2 regions of the Agarivorans sp. DSG3-1 genome follow, and region 1 is predicted to be linked to the other one. Evidence: predicted binding sites of a transcription regulator. Region 1 holds the regulator's gene; the other holds the start of a gene.
What was found. Region 1 encodes MetJ, which represses methionine synthesis genes. Its sites were predicted from a motif close to TAGACGTCTAGACGTCTA; they were not measured.
Positions count from the first base shown of each region.

Region 2: a site for MetJ is predicted at 4,559-4,576, ahead of metF (methylenetetrahydrofolate reductase). Genes of this name have one in related genera too.

Region 1 covers NZ_CP177241.1:1,668,982-1,676,870, reverse strand. The annotation lists gene ACLD71_RS07890 (alpha-amylase family glycosyl hydrolase) at 1-914, shown strand, start outside; gene metL (bifunctional aspartate kinase/homoserine dehydrogenase II) at 1,068-3,479, opposite strand; gene metB (cystathionine gamma-synthase) at 3,509-4,666, opposite strand; gene metJ (met regulon transcriptional regulator MetJ) at 4,820-5,119, shown strand; gene ACLD71_RS07870 (hypothetical protein) at 5,348-5,716, shown strand; gene ACLD71_RS07865 (DUF4062 domain-containing protein) at 6,152-7,234, shown strand; gene rpmE (50S ribosomal protein L31) at 7,313-7,525, opposite strand; gene priA (primosomal protein N') at 7,767-7,889, shown strand, end outside.
Region 2 covers NZ_CP177241.1:609,943-617,831, forward strand. The annotation lists gene ppc (phosphoenolpyruvate carboxylase) at 1-878, shown strand, start outside; gene ACLD71_RS02955 (hypothetical protein) at 1,018-2,271, shown strand; gene ACLD71_RS02960 (DUF2971 domain-containing protein) at 2,617-3,450, shown strand; gene metF (methylenetetrahydrofolate reductase) at 3,641-4,543, opposite strand; gene greB (transcription elongation factor GreB) at 4,758-5,243, opposite strand; gene ACLD71_RS02975 (substrate-binding domain-containing protein) at 5,312-6,370, opposite strand; gene ACLD71_RS02980 (glycoside hydrolase family 9 protein) at 6,600-7,889, opposite strand, start outside.

The sequences.
Region 1 (7,889 bases):
ATGAAGTTCCTAACTTTGCTGACCAAGTAGATAATACAGTTTGTGCAGACCAAGGCCTTTGTGATGACCACGTAGCTCGAAACAGCGGTAAGGTTGAAGGCTTGGCTAGCGAACAAGGCGGAGTAGTATTTAATGCCGACGCTAACCAAGCTGACTTACGAGATTACATTAGTTCGCTAATGACCTTACGCGCAGCTAATCCAGCTCTTTATAAAGGTGAGCGCACCGCCATTAATCATGATGATGCTGCCAGCGTTTTCTTCGATCACAAACAATTCGAAGATAACACTATCTTGTTCCTGAACAATACCAGCGCCAACAGCTTTACTATTGGCGTTACTGGCGATGAAGTTGGTAGTGATGGTCAGTTACGTAACATGCTAACCAACGAAACCATTGATATTGCATCAGGCGGCTATAGCATCCAAATAGACGGTTTTGAATCGCTATTCCTTGAAGTAGTTTCTGCCACGGCAGATGGTCCTCAGCAAGGAAACGGCGGAGGGCTTGTAGGGACGGGACCATTAGCTGATTGTAATGCAGCAGATGTTGCGGGCAATGGGCCATTAGATAAAGAAATGTGGATCCGCGGCAGTTATGTTGGCGGGGACGGTTTTGGTGCTACACCTGATAGCCACAAATTTAGCTATAAAGGAAACAACATTTACCAAGTGGTAGTGAATGAATCCCAAGCTACTTCTTTTGGCTTCAAGTTCGCAGCTTCTGATTGGAGCTCTGAGTTTGCAACTGCAACCGGTGTGGCAGTAATTGCTAGCGAGCAATCCATGACTCCTGCGATTGGTTCGGGTACTGAATCAAGTGTTGTTATCCCTGAAGCGGGTAACTACGTTTACAGTTTTGAAATCAACAGCGCTTTAACCGGTGGCAACATGATGATCAGCAAATGTGAGTAAAAGTTAGAGAAGTGGCCCTTAGGGCCATTTCTTACTTTAAGAAAGGTTTTCTAGCAACCCTTAAAACTAGACTGAAGGTTTGCCTTCAAACGTTTGTAAACACCCTTAATATCCTGTTTGGCCTCTTAAGTTTTAAGAGGCCTTTTTTTGTTCTCAGCTCATTAACTGACACAGGTTCACAAGGTCGGCTTGTATTGCACCAGCCGTCACTTCTCGACCCGCGCCAGGGCCTTGGATAACGAGTTGATTTTGCTTATACCACTGGCTTTCAATGGCAAATACATTGTCGCAGGGTTTTAAATTTGCGAATGGGTGCTGAGCGTCTATTGCCGCTAAGCCTACTTCTGCTTGGCCTTTAGCATCTACTTTCGCTAAAAAGCGAATCACTTTGCCTTGACGCTTAGCATCGTTAAACGCTTGCAACATTGGCTCATCTAACTCAGACATGGCATCTAGAAAGGCCTCTAAGTCTAAGTGAGCTAAATCCTCGGGCACCAAAGACTCTAGGCTAATATCGCTCAACTCCAATTCCAAGCCGGCTTCTCGCGCTAATATCAGAAGCTTTCGCTGTACGTCTTTACCCGATAAATCCTCTCTAGGATCAGGCTCTGTTAAGCCTTGATTAAGCGCATCCGCTAGCAATTCTGAAAATGCTAAAGAACCATCGTACTGTTGGAAGAGCCAGCTTAAGGTGCCAGAAAAGATCCCCGATATAGACTCAATGTTGTCACCAGCTTGGCGTAACTGCTGAATGCTAGATTGCACCGGCAAACCCGCACCAACGGTGGCATTACTTAACCAATGGCAAGAGTGATCGGCAAAGGCCTTTGTCAGAGCCGCATAGTTTGCTTGCTCGCTAGCGCCAGCATGTTTATTCGCAGTGATGAGATGGAAACCCCGGCGCGCGAACTCTTGATAATATGCACTGAGCGCTTCACTGGCGGTAATATCTACCACCACTAGCTCGTCATAGGGGTGACGACTCAGCTTATCAAATAACTCAGGCCAAATAAGCGGCACATCGGCCTCAATACTTAAAACCTCGTCGGCATATAAACCTGCAAAATTTAAGTGACCAGCTTGGCTAGAAAATACTCCCGCTAAGCTCAGTTCTAATCCGTATTGTTGTTGCAACTGCGATTGTTGCTCGGCAAATAAACTCAGCCATTGGCTACCAATATTACCCTTACCAAACACAATCAGGCCTAGCTTGGTTTTCTGTTTAAACAGATTAGTGTGCAACTCTTTAAGCAAAGGCTCTAAGGTAATTTTTCTTACCACGGCACATAGGCTGAGCTTATCGGCACTTGAATGAATAAACTCAAGTGGTTGCTCAGCTAACTGTTGGAAAAACTGATAGCACTGTTGCGGGTTATCACATACTCCAGCTCCAACCAACGCAACTAAACAGAACCCCTCGCTGCGCTCAACTTGTTTAAGCTGAAACTGCTCGGCTAATTGGTCAATTCTGCACAAGGCTTCATCAACCAGCTCACGGGTATATGCCATTCGCAAAGAACCCGTTTCACTGTGTTTGTGGCGAGTCGCCGGCGCTAAATGGCTTTTTGCTAAGGCCTCCAGTAGCGCGGTGGCATTGCTTGAAAAATCGTGGCTGAAAGTAAGCTCAAGTAATACGATGTCATCTACAGAAGTAACAATTTTTGCAGTATTGTTCTTAATGCCTTTGCGATGAATCAGAGTTTGCCCATCATTCGGCGCATAACTGCAGCGCAAACTCACTTTTTGCTTAGATCGCGCAAGTGGTTCTAGGGTGCGCGCGTGTAATACTGAGCTGCCAATACGCGATAACTCAGCCGCCTCTTTTAGGGCTAAGTTTTCGAGCAAGTGAGCATCTTTCACCAAGCGTGGATCAGCGCTGTAAATGCCAGCAACGTCGCTCCAAATTGTGGTTGATATTGCGTTGGCTAAAGCGGCTAATTCAGTGGCAGAATAATCACTGCCATTACGCCCTAAGGTGACGGTTCGACCTTGGCAATCACTACAGATAAAGCCGGTAACCACCATTCGGCATGCAGGTTTCGCCGCCAAGCATTTAGCTAACAATGGTGTACTTTGGCTAACGTCCACTTGCGGCTGCGCCGATAGCTCGGCCTTGAAAAACTCGCGAGAGTCTAACCATTCGGCTTGGCAATCGCTTTCGCTAAGCAAAGCAGCTAATAAGCGAGCAGACCAGCGCTCGCCAAACGACAGAACCTCATTAGTATTAAAGGTGTCTAACTCACCCTCTAGAATACTGGCAATGTAACGGTGCTCAGTGTCTAAGGCTTGAACCAGCGATTGCGCGGTAAGCTTGCTAAGCAACTCTTTGGCTAACTTACCTTGAAACTCAATCAACGCTTGTAGCGCTTCAGCAGTGGCGTCGTCGGCTTGCTGAGCCAATTCAATAATGTTGATTAAGCGATTGGTGGTTTTACCTGCGGCAGAGACCACAATCAAATCTTGGGCTTGCGAATGCTGGGCAACAATATTGGCTACACGCTTAAAACATCCCGCGTCAGCCAAGCTGCTACCACCAAATTTGTGAACATGTCTATTTACCGACACCGAATACCTCTCTACAACTTTTAGCCCGCTTAAAGCGAGGCAAAGGCCTGTTGTAAGTCATTAACTAAATCTTGGGCGTCTTCTAAACCCACCGATACCCGTAATAGCTGGTTAGAAATTCCCGCTTCCGCTAAGGCTTCAGCCGACATCGCCGCGTGAGTCATGGTAGCAGGGTGAGCGATTAGACTCTCTACCCCACCTAAAGATTCCGCCAAAGAGAACAATTGTAAGTTTTTAAGAAACTTAACCATTTGGCTTTCTTCAAGTTCCAGCTCAAAACTCAACATAGCACCAAAACCGCGTTGCTGACTTTGCGCCAGCGCATGCCCTGGGTGCTCTGGTAATCCAGGATAATAGATGTTGCCCACAACGCCTTGCTGCTGCAAACAAGCCACAATGGCTTGAGCATTTTCTTGATGCACATTCATTCTAGCTTTTAGTGTGCGCAAACCACGCAAAGTAAGGTAGGAATCAAAAGCCGAACCCGTTAACCCTAAACAGTTAGCCCACCAAGCCAATTGCTCGGCCAGTTCTTCGTTGGCCGCAACCACCATACCGGCAACCACGTCCGAGTGGCCGTTAATGTATTTAGTGGCCGAGTGCACCACAATGTCGGCACCTAACAAAATTGGCGTTTGCAAAGCGGGTGATAAAAAGGTGTTGTCTACCACCACCAATGCACCAGCAGCATGTGCTTGTTCGGCAATAGTTTTAATGTCTACAATTCGAAGCAAAGGGTTACTTGGGGTCTCTAACCACACTAATTTGGGCTTCTTAGCCAATAACTGCGTCAACGCTGCGTAATCGTTTTGATCAACAAAAGCCACTTCAAAGGCATTTTTCTTAGCTAGGCTGTCGAATAAACGGTAGCTACCACCGTAACAATCATGCGGCGCAACCAATAAATCGCCCGGCTCAAGCAAGGCTGTAACAAGGTTAACCGCCGACATACCGGTGTTAGTAATCACCGCACCAGCACCATGTTCTAAATCGGCAATCGCCTCAGCCAAAATATGACGGGTTGGATTACCAGAGCGACTGTAATCAAACTGACGCTTCTGATTAAAATCAGCAAAGCTATAATTGCTAGACAAATAAATAGGCGGCACTACTGCGCCGTGTTGGCTATCACTTTCTATACCGCTGCGCACTGCTATAGTGGCAGCTTGAAGATCTTTTAAAGACATTTGCTGATCTACTCCCTCAATTCATCCTGCCACTTTACCACCAGCAAAAAAGACGTCAACACTTCTAGACGTCTAAATGTCTTTGCTGTTGGATTGCTAAGTCGCATTTCCCCCGTTACAATAGGGTCTCTTTGGTTTGGTGTGTATTGTAGTATGTCGACAGAATGGAACGGTGAGTGGATCAGCCCTTACGCTGAACACGGTAAAAAAAGCGAACAAGTTAAAAAAATCACAGTATCAATTCCGCTTAAGGTATTAAAGATACTCACTGACGAGCGTACTCGCAGACAAATTAATAACCTGCGTCACGCCACCAATAGCGAACTGCTTTGTGAGGCTTTCCTTCATGCCTACACAGGCCAGCCGCTCCCCGACGATGCCGACTTGCAAAAAGACAAGCCCGACCCGGCCTTAGAAAAAGCCGCCCAAGCAGAACTCAATAAAGAAGATTAAGATTTTACAAAGCCGCTCACCGAGCGGCTTTTTTATTGCCTAAACCCAGCGCACAACAAATTATTTTCACCAACTATTACACATAAACTGTAATCAATTTGGGGGCTTACCGGTCTGTAAACAGGCTCTTAACTTTAAATAGGTAAAAGGATGAAAACGTCGTACCCACCTCAGTTAGCCTCAAAGCTATCACTTGGTCTTTTATGTTTAAGGCTAAGCATTGCCCTCGTGTTTACAATATGGGCCTTAGATAAAGTACTTGTACCAGAGCATGCAATAAAAGTGTTCTCTGGCTTTTACGGATTAAATTTAACCACCAATACACTTATTGCGATGGGGCTTGCACAACTGGCCTTTATCGCAGCCTTTACCTTAGGTTTATGGAAAAACATCACCTACCTTGCAGTGTTGGTACTACATGCTGGTTCAACATTTTCTTCATTTGCTAAGTATCTAGACCCATTTAATAACTTATTGTTCTTTGCTGCTTGGCCAATGCTAGCCGCATGCTTAGCACTCTATTTGCTGCGAGATTATGACACATGGACTTTGGGTAAAACTCGCTCTTTAGAGCAGAGAGAAGAAGCCAACAACTAAGTACTAATTGATAAAACGAAGCCGCTGATTAAGCGGCTTTTGTTGTTTTGTCTTACTTAAGGCTAAGCTTGACTCCATTTGCTTTATTTCTCATCTGTTAGCTAAACGCACCCGTTTCGCCTAACGGCGACACCATTTTCTTTGAACAACCAAAGAAAACGAAGTAAAAGAAAGGTTGCCCCGCATTACCTGCCTCCTGTGTTCAAGCACACAAAGCGATGCTTTGTTTACATCTGTGCTTTCACCTCAGTTTAAAGCGCGCCTGCGCCACTCGGCGATAATGGTGGGAAAATACTCCGCACAATAAGCATGTCTATTTCTAAATAACAAATACATCATCATTTATGAAGGTAGAGCGCAATCAAAATACAATTAAATGATAAGGTATTGAACAGGAAGAGTTGACCAAAGATCAACAGTTTTAGAGAGAATCATATGCAAAAGAAATATCAGGTTTTTGTTAGCTCGACTTACGATGATTTGAAAGATGAAAGAAAGTTCGTCTCTGAAAACTTGCTAAAATGCAACTGCATTCCAGTCGGAATGGAACTTTTCCCATCTACCAACACAACTCAATGGGAGTTCATAAAAGGTCTCATAGACGAATGCGACTATTATGTTCTTGTTCTTGGGGGAAGATACGGGAGTGAGTGTGAAATCAATGAGCCTTACCGAGATGAATTCGGCTTTAAGAGGTCTAGAAAAGTGTCTCGTAGTTTTACTCATCACGAATATCACTATGCTATAACCCAAAATATACCGATTATAAGCTTCTTGTTTAAAGACCCAGAAGACTTAAAGGCTAGTAAAGTAGAAAGAACTGATCATGGAAGAGAACTTTACTCAGCTTTTAGAAGTGTCGTTGAAAACAATAACCGAATGTGTTCATACTGGGAGTCTCCGGAAGACCTCGCTCTTAAAGTAACTTTTGCTATAAATGAGCTAATTAATTCGCATCCAATGCCTGGTTGGATAAGAGCTTTAGACTCATCAACAGATAACCTACTCTCCCAACGTTTGAGTAGTGAAAATGAGAAATTAAATAGGAAAGTTCAACGGCTAGAACTCGAAATTGCTCGTGGGATTGGAGCTTTATCCAGTATACCTGTACTTAACTCCCCTATTGATAGCCAGCCTACAGGAAAAGAGTTTTGGAAAATAAGATATTCTATTTTGCAGTTTAGATATCGAGGCAACGGATTCATCCAATCTTCGTATTCAACCAATGTAGATATAAGCAAACTAAAACACATAGTTGAAGAGAAAATTAGGCAGGTTAGCTCTGAAGGAGAAATAGGAATTCTAATCAAAGAGTACGTGTTTGATACCACTCTATCAACTTCAAACGAGGCCGTTCCAATGTTTCCATTAGTTGGCGGTACATACCGAACAGGTGACATTCGACATTTTTCAGTGCACCCAGAAGATATTTTTTTGATTCAGGCATGGCTAAAAGAAAAGCAAATCTACACAATAGATGAAAATGGATACATAGTTTCTTACCCTGTGAACGAATAAAAATCACATAGGTTTCCAGACACAAAAAAAGCGCCCTTAGGCGCTTTTTGTTTGCTGTGTAGCGTAAATAAGACTGGCTTATTTTTTGCCCAATACAGCGAATTTCTTGTTGAAACGATCAACACGACCACCGGTATCAACGTTACGTTGCTTACCAGTGTAGAACGGGTGACATTTGTCACATACGTCTAGGAACATTGCGCCAGTGCGAGTAGATTTAGTTTCGATTACGTTACCGCAAGAACAAGTAGCAGTAAGTACTTCGTAAGTTGGATGGATATCAGTTTTCATGGATTACCTCAATACTTGGGCCGTATCGCCATCTGGTCGCCACAATTGACACCAAACACCATACGAAAGCAACTCTATCAGAGCCTATAAATTTTTAGGTGGCGGATCATATAAGAAGCCAACACGCTTAGCAAGCAAGATATAACAATAAGCGTTTAAAAAAACACCTCACGTGCCATTTGCCCCTTTGCACACTCTGCCAGTAGAATGAGGCAGGTTTTTTCCTAGAGTTCATTCATTAGTGTCCATAGTTCGTGTTGCCTTAGCCATTCCGCTACGTCGCCTATTTGATTACAGCGTACCTGATGGTACTCCTTTGCCAGTGATTGGTAGTCGCGTAAAGGTACCCTTTGGTAAAGGCGAA
Region 2 (7,889 bases), 1.1 Mb from region 1:
GTGGTGGTGCTCCGGCACACGCCGCACTGTTGTCGCAACCTCCGGGTTCATTAAAAGGTGGCTTACGTGTGACCGAGCAAGGCGAGATGATTCGCTTTAAGTTTGGTTTACCAAAAGTAGCCTTAGACAGCTTAAATCTTTACGCCAGTGCGGTACTAGAAGCTAACTTAGTTCCACCGATGGAGCCAAAGGATGAATGGCGCGGCGTGATGGACCAAATCGCTGAGACCTCTTGCGAAGCCTACCGTGGCATTGTTTGGGGCGAAGAAGATTTTGTGCCTTACTTCCGCGCAGCCACTCCAGAACGTGAACTGGCTAAACTGCCATTAGGTAGTCGCCCTGCGAAGCGCCGCTCCGACGGTGGTGTAGAAAGCTTACGCGCCATTCCATGGATTTTCTCATGGAGTCAAAACCGTTTGCTACTTCCTGCTTGGTTAGGCAGTGGTGCAGCGTTCGAAGGTTTGATTAAAGACGGTAAGAGTGAATTATTAACCGAGATGCGCGCGTGGCCATTCTTTGATAATCGCCTAGCAATGTTAGAAATGGTATTTATGAAAGCTGATACTTGGCTATCTAAAATCTATGATGACCGCTTGGTTGAGCCAGAGCTGCAAGTACTTGGTGAAAAACTACGTACTAAGCTAGAAACAGCCAAAGCCGCTATTGTGTCGCTAGCACCAGATAATCGCTTGTTAGCGAATCAAGCTTGGGTAGTAGAATCGCTTAATTTACGTAACCCGTATATTGATCCTCTACATGTATTGCAGGTTGAACTGCTTAATCGTTCTCGTGCCAACGAAGAACTATGCCCAGTTGTAGACCAAGCCTTGATGGTGAGTATTGCAGGTATCGCAGCCGGCATGCGTAATACCGGCTAAGTAATAAACTTGAGTAATAACAACCCCGCTTTACGCGGGGTTGTTTGTTCTTAGGCTAAGCTAACACTCTATTTAACTATTTACAGCAAGAAGCCGCTAGGCTTCACGGCGTCGCTCATTGATCCTTAGGATGTCTTCAATGCAACAATACAAAGGATGGTTATTTCTCGCCTCATTACTGCTTTATCTACTGCATGCTTTTGAAGTAATAGGCGTTGGCTTAGCCACTGTAGTGACTTGGGCGGCGGCACTGGCGTACTTGCCACAGTTAAGCCGCGCAATACGCATTCAGGCGGGCTGTTTGTTAAGTATAGGCATTGTTTTGTTGTTGCTCGCCGCTAGCCAAAATACCTTGCTAAGCCCAATAGACGTTTTGTCTATTAACCTCCCCTTATTAGCCATGTTTAGTGCGGTGTCTTTCCTCGCCTTAGCCAATCCAGAAAACCAGCAAAACCCACTACCCACCGGTAAACGCAGCATCGCCTCTACCGCCTTAGGGGTGAACTTGCTTGGCGCTATAATCAACCTGTCGATAATCTTTATTGTTGGCGACCGATTAGCGAAGCAAAAGCAACTCACCAACGCTCAGCAAAAGGTACTTATGCGTTGCTTTTGTGCGGCTGCCTGGTGGTCTCCTTTTTTCATTGCCACCGCAGTATCCATTACCTACGCGCCAGGCATGCAGTGGTTAGATGTATTATTGCCAGGGGCCTTAATGGCCTTGATTGCACTTATTTTTACCACCGCAGAAGTTTCGCTACGCGATAAAGACAGTTTTGCCGGCTACCCATTGCGCCGCGAGAGTTTAACCATTCCTTTTGTATTGGCGGTCACGGTTATCGGGCTACATTTTGCCTTTCCTGATGTCAGTATTATTTTGATGATTACCTGTTTAGCGCCTATTGCAGCGCTCACCTTTGCCAAAGGTAAGTCGAAGGTAATTATCGCTCGGCAGTTCATTACGCACCGCCTATCTAACGTAGGTAGCCAATATGTGCTGTTTTTAGCGGCGGGGGTATTCTCTGCTGGCATTAAAGCCTTGTTATTGGCCTATCCTGAAACCTTGAGCTTACATAACATTGAATTTTCACATCAAACCTTTGCAGTAGTATTGGCTCTGATGATTGTGGCCTGCATGTTTGGTATTCATCCAGTGATTAGTATCTCTTTAGCCAGCCCATTGTTATTACCCCTTAACCCAGAACCAAGCCAGTTAGGCTTTTTATTCCTTAGCTCTTGGGCGATTTCTACCGGCAGTAGCCCTTTGTCAGGAGTAGGTTTAACCATGATAGGGCGCTATCAATTCACCACTTCACAAATACTTAAAAACAACTGGTATTACGCCTTTAGCATGTGGCTGATTTGTTCTGGGGTAAATGCGCTGCTGATGTAACTGGGGGAAACCCGCATTTTTCTCACTTTGCCTTAAAGTTTGCCACTTGTAGCTATTTTCCCTTGGCCGTTGTACTAAATTTCGCCTCTCGGCGACGTCATTTTTCTTTGACGACCAAAGAAAAACGAAGCCAAAAGAAAGGTCGCCCTGCATTATCTTTATCCTTCGTTGCTCAGTGACTTGGCGATAATGAAGGAAGGGAGCAAGAAAAAGCTAATATAAACCTTCCCGCAGTGTGCTAGGTTCGATTAAAGACGTATAGAATCGAATGGCTCTTTGACCAATAATTAATCATAAAGGTAAAATGTTTAATTGGGTTAAAATAAGTTCGGATAAGATTAGATAATGTCAACAGAAAAGAAACCCAGTAGTTTTTATAAGTACTGTCCCGTTCATAGCTCACCCGAAAAAATTATTAAGTGTGATAACCCAAACCAGCTAGAAGAGCTAGGGGAGTATTCCCTACTAAATCTCTTTAATCATCAAGCAAAGTTTTCTTCTCGCATCGATTTCAATGACCTATTCGATACTAGAATAAACTTCACAGTTCCTGACAAAAGAGAGGTTAAGAGTTTTTTACGACAACTATCGGTAAAAAAGAGAAGAGAAGCAAAGCCATTCTTTGATAAAAAGATTGGTCAGATCAACTTTAAGAAGTATCGCGATCAAATCAACGAGTTATTTGATAATTACAAGATGTATTGTGTAACTATCAAAGGCAACAATAACCTTATGTGGTCACACTACGCAAATAATCATCAAGGTTTCTGTATCGAGTTTGATGCAAACAAACTAATTGCAGAAAAAGTTAGCTATGAGCCCGAACTAGCCAAATTTAGACTCCTTAATATAGTGAAAGAAAACTATGGCTTGATCACCAAAAAGCATCTACGTGATTTAATCTCTGCGGCAACACTAACTAAGCTTGATGAATGGGGTTATGAAAAAGAGTACCGGATCACTGCTAGCCATGAAATGGATAGGCTATTTGAAGTTCAAAAAGCCGTTAATTTTTCTATTTACAAAACAAACCCTGATTGGGTAAAGGCTATAATTTTTGGCCATAGAATGGATGAAAAAATTCGCCGCTACATTATCAACACATACAAAAATAATGTTAAATACAAGATAGCAGAACCTGATATGCAAAAGGGTACAATCAATATATTAAATTACTAAGGTATCTAAAATCATATCGACACATTACTTCAGAGTTGGTTTGAAAAAGCGACCTTCCTCAAACCAACCTTATCGGCTAACCCACAAATTACAACAAACTTACATTGAAATATTCAATTTTTATTGACTAACTGTCAGACAAAAAAAGCCTAGCATTGCTAGGCTTGGTATCTCTCAGCTGTATTAGTCACTAAGCAGGTACGGCTTCAGCCGGGCGAACACCTAAGGTGTGACAAATGGCGAAAGACAACTCCGAGCGGTTAAGCGTGTAGAAGTGGAAGTCTTTCACTCCTTCGCGAGACAATACTTTCACCATCTCAATGGCAACACTCGCTCCCACTAGGTTACGGGTTGTTTGGTCGTTATCTAAACCTGCAAACTGTCCATGTAGCCAACTAGGTACTTTTACATTGGCAAACGAAGCAAACTTTTTCAGAGTTTTGTAATTCGATACCGGCAAAATTCCCGGTACAATTTCGCCTTCAATGCCTATGGCCGCGCAGCGATCTCGAAAGCGTAAATAGCTTTCAACGTCGAAGAAAAACTGAGTAATCGCGCGATTAGCGCCCGCGTCCATTTTACGTTTAAGCGCAAGCAAATCGGCTTGAGCACTTTTTGCTTCTGGGTGAACCTCTGGGTAGGCCGCCACCGAAATATCAAAGTCAGCTTCTTCTTTAAGTAGCGCCACCAAATCGCTCGCGTACATTTGCGGTTTAGCCGAACCTTCTGGCAAATCTCCCCGTAAGGCAACAATATCTTTAATACCACTGTTCCAGTAATCACGGGCAATTTGGCGTAACTCATCGGGCGTCGAATCAATGCAGGTTAAGTGCGGCGCCGCCGCTAAACCGGTACGATCTTTAATGGCTTTAATCACCTTATGAGTGCGATCTCGTGTTCCCGAGTTGGCGCCATAAGTCACGGATACAAACTTTGGTTTTAAGGTTTGTAAACGCTCAATAGACGACCAAAGCGTTTGCTCCATCGTTTCTGTGGTAGGCGGAAAGAACTCAAAGGACACGTTAATATCGCGGTTAAGCTCGCTTAAGCTTTGATTCAGTGTTTCGATTTGTTGCGCGTTATGAAATCCCATTGACCTTCTCCGTTAAAGACTTTTAGACGTCTATACCGCTAGATACTAAAGAGATGGCTAATGAAGTCAACGCTATTCATGTTGTACTTAGCTTTAGATGAAATATTTTCAACATTAAGTAAATCAGTGCTTAAGGGTAGATATCTATGATTTATCCAACACTAATGTGTAAATAAAACCCTAGCAGAGGGAGAAGTGGTAACGATTTACTCATTTATTCTCTGTCAAAAGGCGTGTAACGAATATGATTAATCCACCACTCTTTGGTGCCTTCAGGCGTTTTTACAAACACATCATCGTCTACTTGCTTACCAATTAGAGCGCGAGCCATGGGGGAGTCGATAGTGATGTAACCCAACTTAGGGTCTATTTCGTCGGTGCCAACAATACGGTAGCGCACCACGTTAGCATCGTCGTTTTCTAATTCGACCCATGCGCCAAAAAACACTTTGCCAATTTGCTGTGGATAATGATCAACAATCTCTAATGCGTCGAGACGTTTGTTTAAAAAACGCAGCCGAGAGTCGATACGGCGTAACTCGCGTTTACCTTCTTTATACTCGGCATTTTCTGAGCGATCGCCAAGCGCAGCGGCTTCCGAAACAGCTTGGGTGACTTCTGGTCGTTTTACCTTCCATAAGTATTTAAGTTCTTTGTCTAATTTGTGCCAGCCGGCGCGGGTAATTAAGTTGGTTTTCATGGTGTTTTATAGTCTCTGCCTAAGCCGGTAATTATAAACGACTTAGGCAGGGTAACGGCAAGAGTTTGTTACATGATGTGGGCTTGAGTGGTTTCGCGTTTCACTAATTCCACAGGCGGTAACCTAAATTGTTGATTGGCTCCGCCATTTAACATATCCAATATGGCTAGCGCTGCGGCATAACCAGTATCAAAAATAGGTTGGCGAACCGTGGTTAAAGGCGGAATGAAAAACGCCGAACTTGGCACATCATCAAAACCAATCACAGAAACACGTTCTGGCACAGGGCGCTTAGCTTGATACAAGGCTTGCATAGCACCGTAGGCGGTTAAATCGTTGGCGGCAAAAATTGCACTAAACTGGCGCTTGTTGGCCAATAAACGCTGCACAGCATCAAATCCAGATTGCTCGGTAAAGTCACCCTGCTCCACCAGCTGCAATTTAACTGGCAAACCTGCATGTTCCATCGCTTGGCAATAACCTTCGTAACGCTGTTGAGCATCAGGATGATCGGCATTACCTTTAATATGAACAATTTCTCGATGGCCTAATTGAATCAGGTGATTGGTGGCCATGTAAGCGCCCACCGAATTTTCAATTTTGATTGAACGTAAGCGTGCTGCTTCAAGTTCACGGCCCAGGGCCACAATTGGGCGCTTCTTAGAAAACTCAAGCACCTGATCATCACTCAAACCACCTGTAACAATAATAATACCGTCTACCGAACGCGACAGTAATAGTTGCATCGACTCAGTTTCTTCTTCGGTATTCCAGTGCCCTGTAACAATAATATGTGAGTAACCTTGAGCCAGTAATACTTCTTCTATACCGCGCAAAATAGAGGCATAAAATGGGCTATCTGGATGTTGTACCAATACCCCAATCGTCATGGTGCGGCTGCTAGCACTGGCACCTGTTTGCTGGCCAGGCTTGTAACCTAGTTCAACCATAGCCGCTTGAATTTGTTTACGTTTAGCATCAGACACATAGGTAGTCTGGTTCATAAACCGAGACACGGTACTCGGCGAAACGCCCGCTAACGCTGCAACGTCATATACTGTAGAGCGTTGTTCCAATTTGCTTTTATCTTTCACTGTTATTCTCTGACAACTAACCCGAGTTTGCATTTTATCTCCTCTTTGCCAGGTCATATGGTGGTATACCAAAGAGACAAAATTCCTGCCCCACTATATACGTCTACTTAGCTAAGAACTTGCTTTGAATGAATTTGAGCCCCAAAACGACGTCGCAGATCACATTATCTGAACACACCAGCGCTTAGTTAAAGCATTTGCTTTAGTAAAAGATAAATAAAGGCCAACCTTAGGTTGGCCTAGTTACTTGCTTTTATTGAGCTTATTTCGCTAAGCGGTGCTCATCTAACACACTACTTGCCCAGACTAATGGTGCATTCCAGTTGATGGTAATTTCGTTCAATGTCCAAGCACCGATTTCGTCAACAAAACACGTTTGGCCAATACATTTACCTTTCATACCGGCCGCAACAGGGTCACTAAAGCTAATAGAGTTTGGTCCACCCGACAATGCTCCTGGAGCAGGTTTTGGCGAGTTTTCATCAGCTTGATGCGCCCAAAAACGATGGTGAGGATTTTTTAGTGGGTTACTGCCGTAGCCAGTAATGTAAGACTGATCCAAAGGATTACGCCCTAGAATGTAGTCCATGGCATGCACTAAAGCTTGCATATACTTGCTGTCACCACTGTAATCTGCAGCATAAGTTAAGAATATGCCACGGTTCACTAAATTGGAGTTAGATCCCCAAGGGTATTGTTCGGCAGTATAGGGAATGTGGTAACCCTCTTTTGCCAATTGCGCCGAATAACCGTCGGCTGTAGCAATGATCTTAGCGCGTGCCTTATCACGGGTGGCCTCATCTAATTTGCTTGGCACGAGCGCAAGGCTTAAAGTACCGGCCGAGCTTAAATCCTGCCAGAACAAATCACCTTTAGCGGTTTCATCTCCTAGAGGAGCCGCTAAGAAAGCAGGCGATGCTTTTAGGGCTTCTAGATACTGAGCTTCGCCAGTGCTAATGAATAACTCGGCGGCTGCCCAGTAAAACTCATCGGCTAATTCCGTGTCGCCATATGGGCCTGAACCGGTAAAGTTATCGTAAGCGTACACTTCTGGGTGCTTAGCTGCGGCTTGCCATGCGCGGCTAGCGGCAGTTGAGCACTCCGCAGAAAAATCAGCATCAATCTCTTTCCATATACGCGCACACTGGGCAGCGGTAGCCGCTAAGTTAAGTGTGGCTGCTGTACTTGGCTGGCCAACATAACGCTTTTGAGTATCTTTATGGGGAGGTAGCGGCATGCCGGTCCACTTTTCATCGGCCACTTTATGAAAGGCTAATCCTGAGGCATCAATTTCAGTCAGCTTTAAGGCACTTAAATTATCTTGCTGGTTACCGACCGGCACAAATACTTTTTTGCCTTCAGGAATTTGCATTGCCAACATGAATTCCATGTTCCAGCGAGCTTCATCCAAGAGGTCATTCACTCCATTACCAGCTTCTGGAATGGCTTGTTTGCCATCAGCAAAGGGCTCTGGCGCGCCATCAATCCATAATGAACGCTCGTAAAGATTCATTAAGGTCCAGGTACTAATACCGCCATTCACCACGTATTT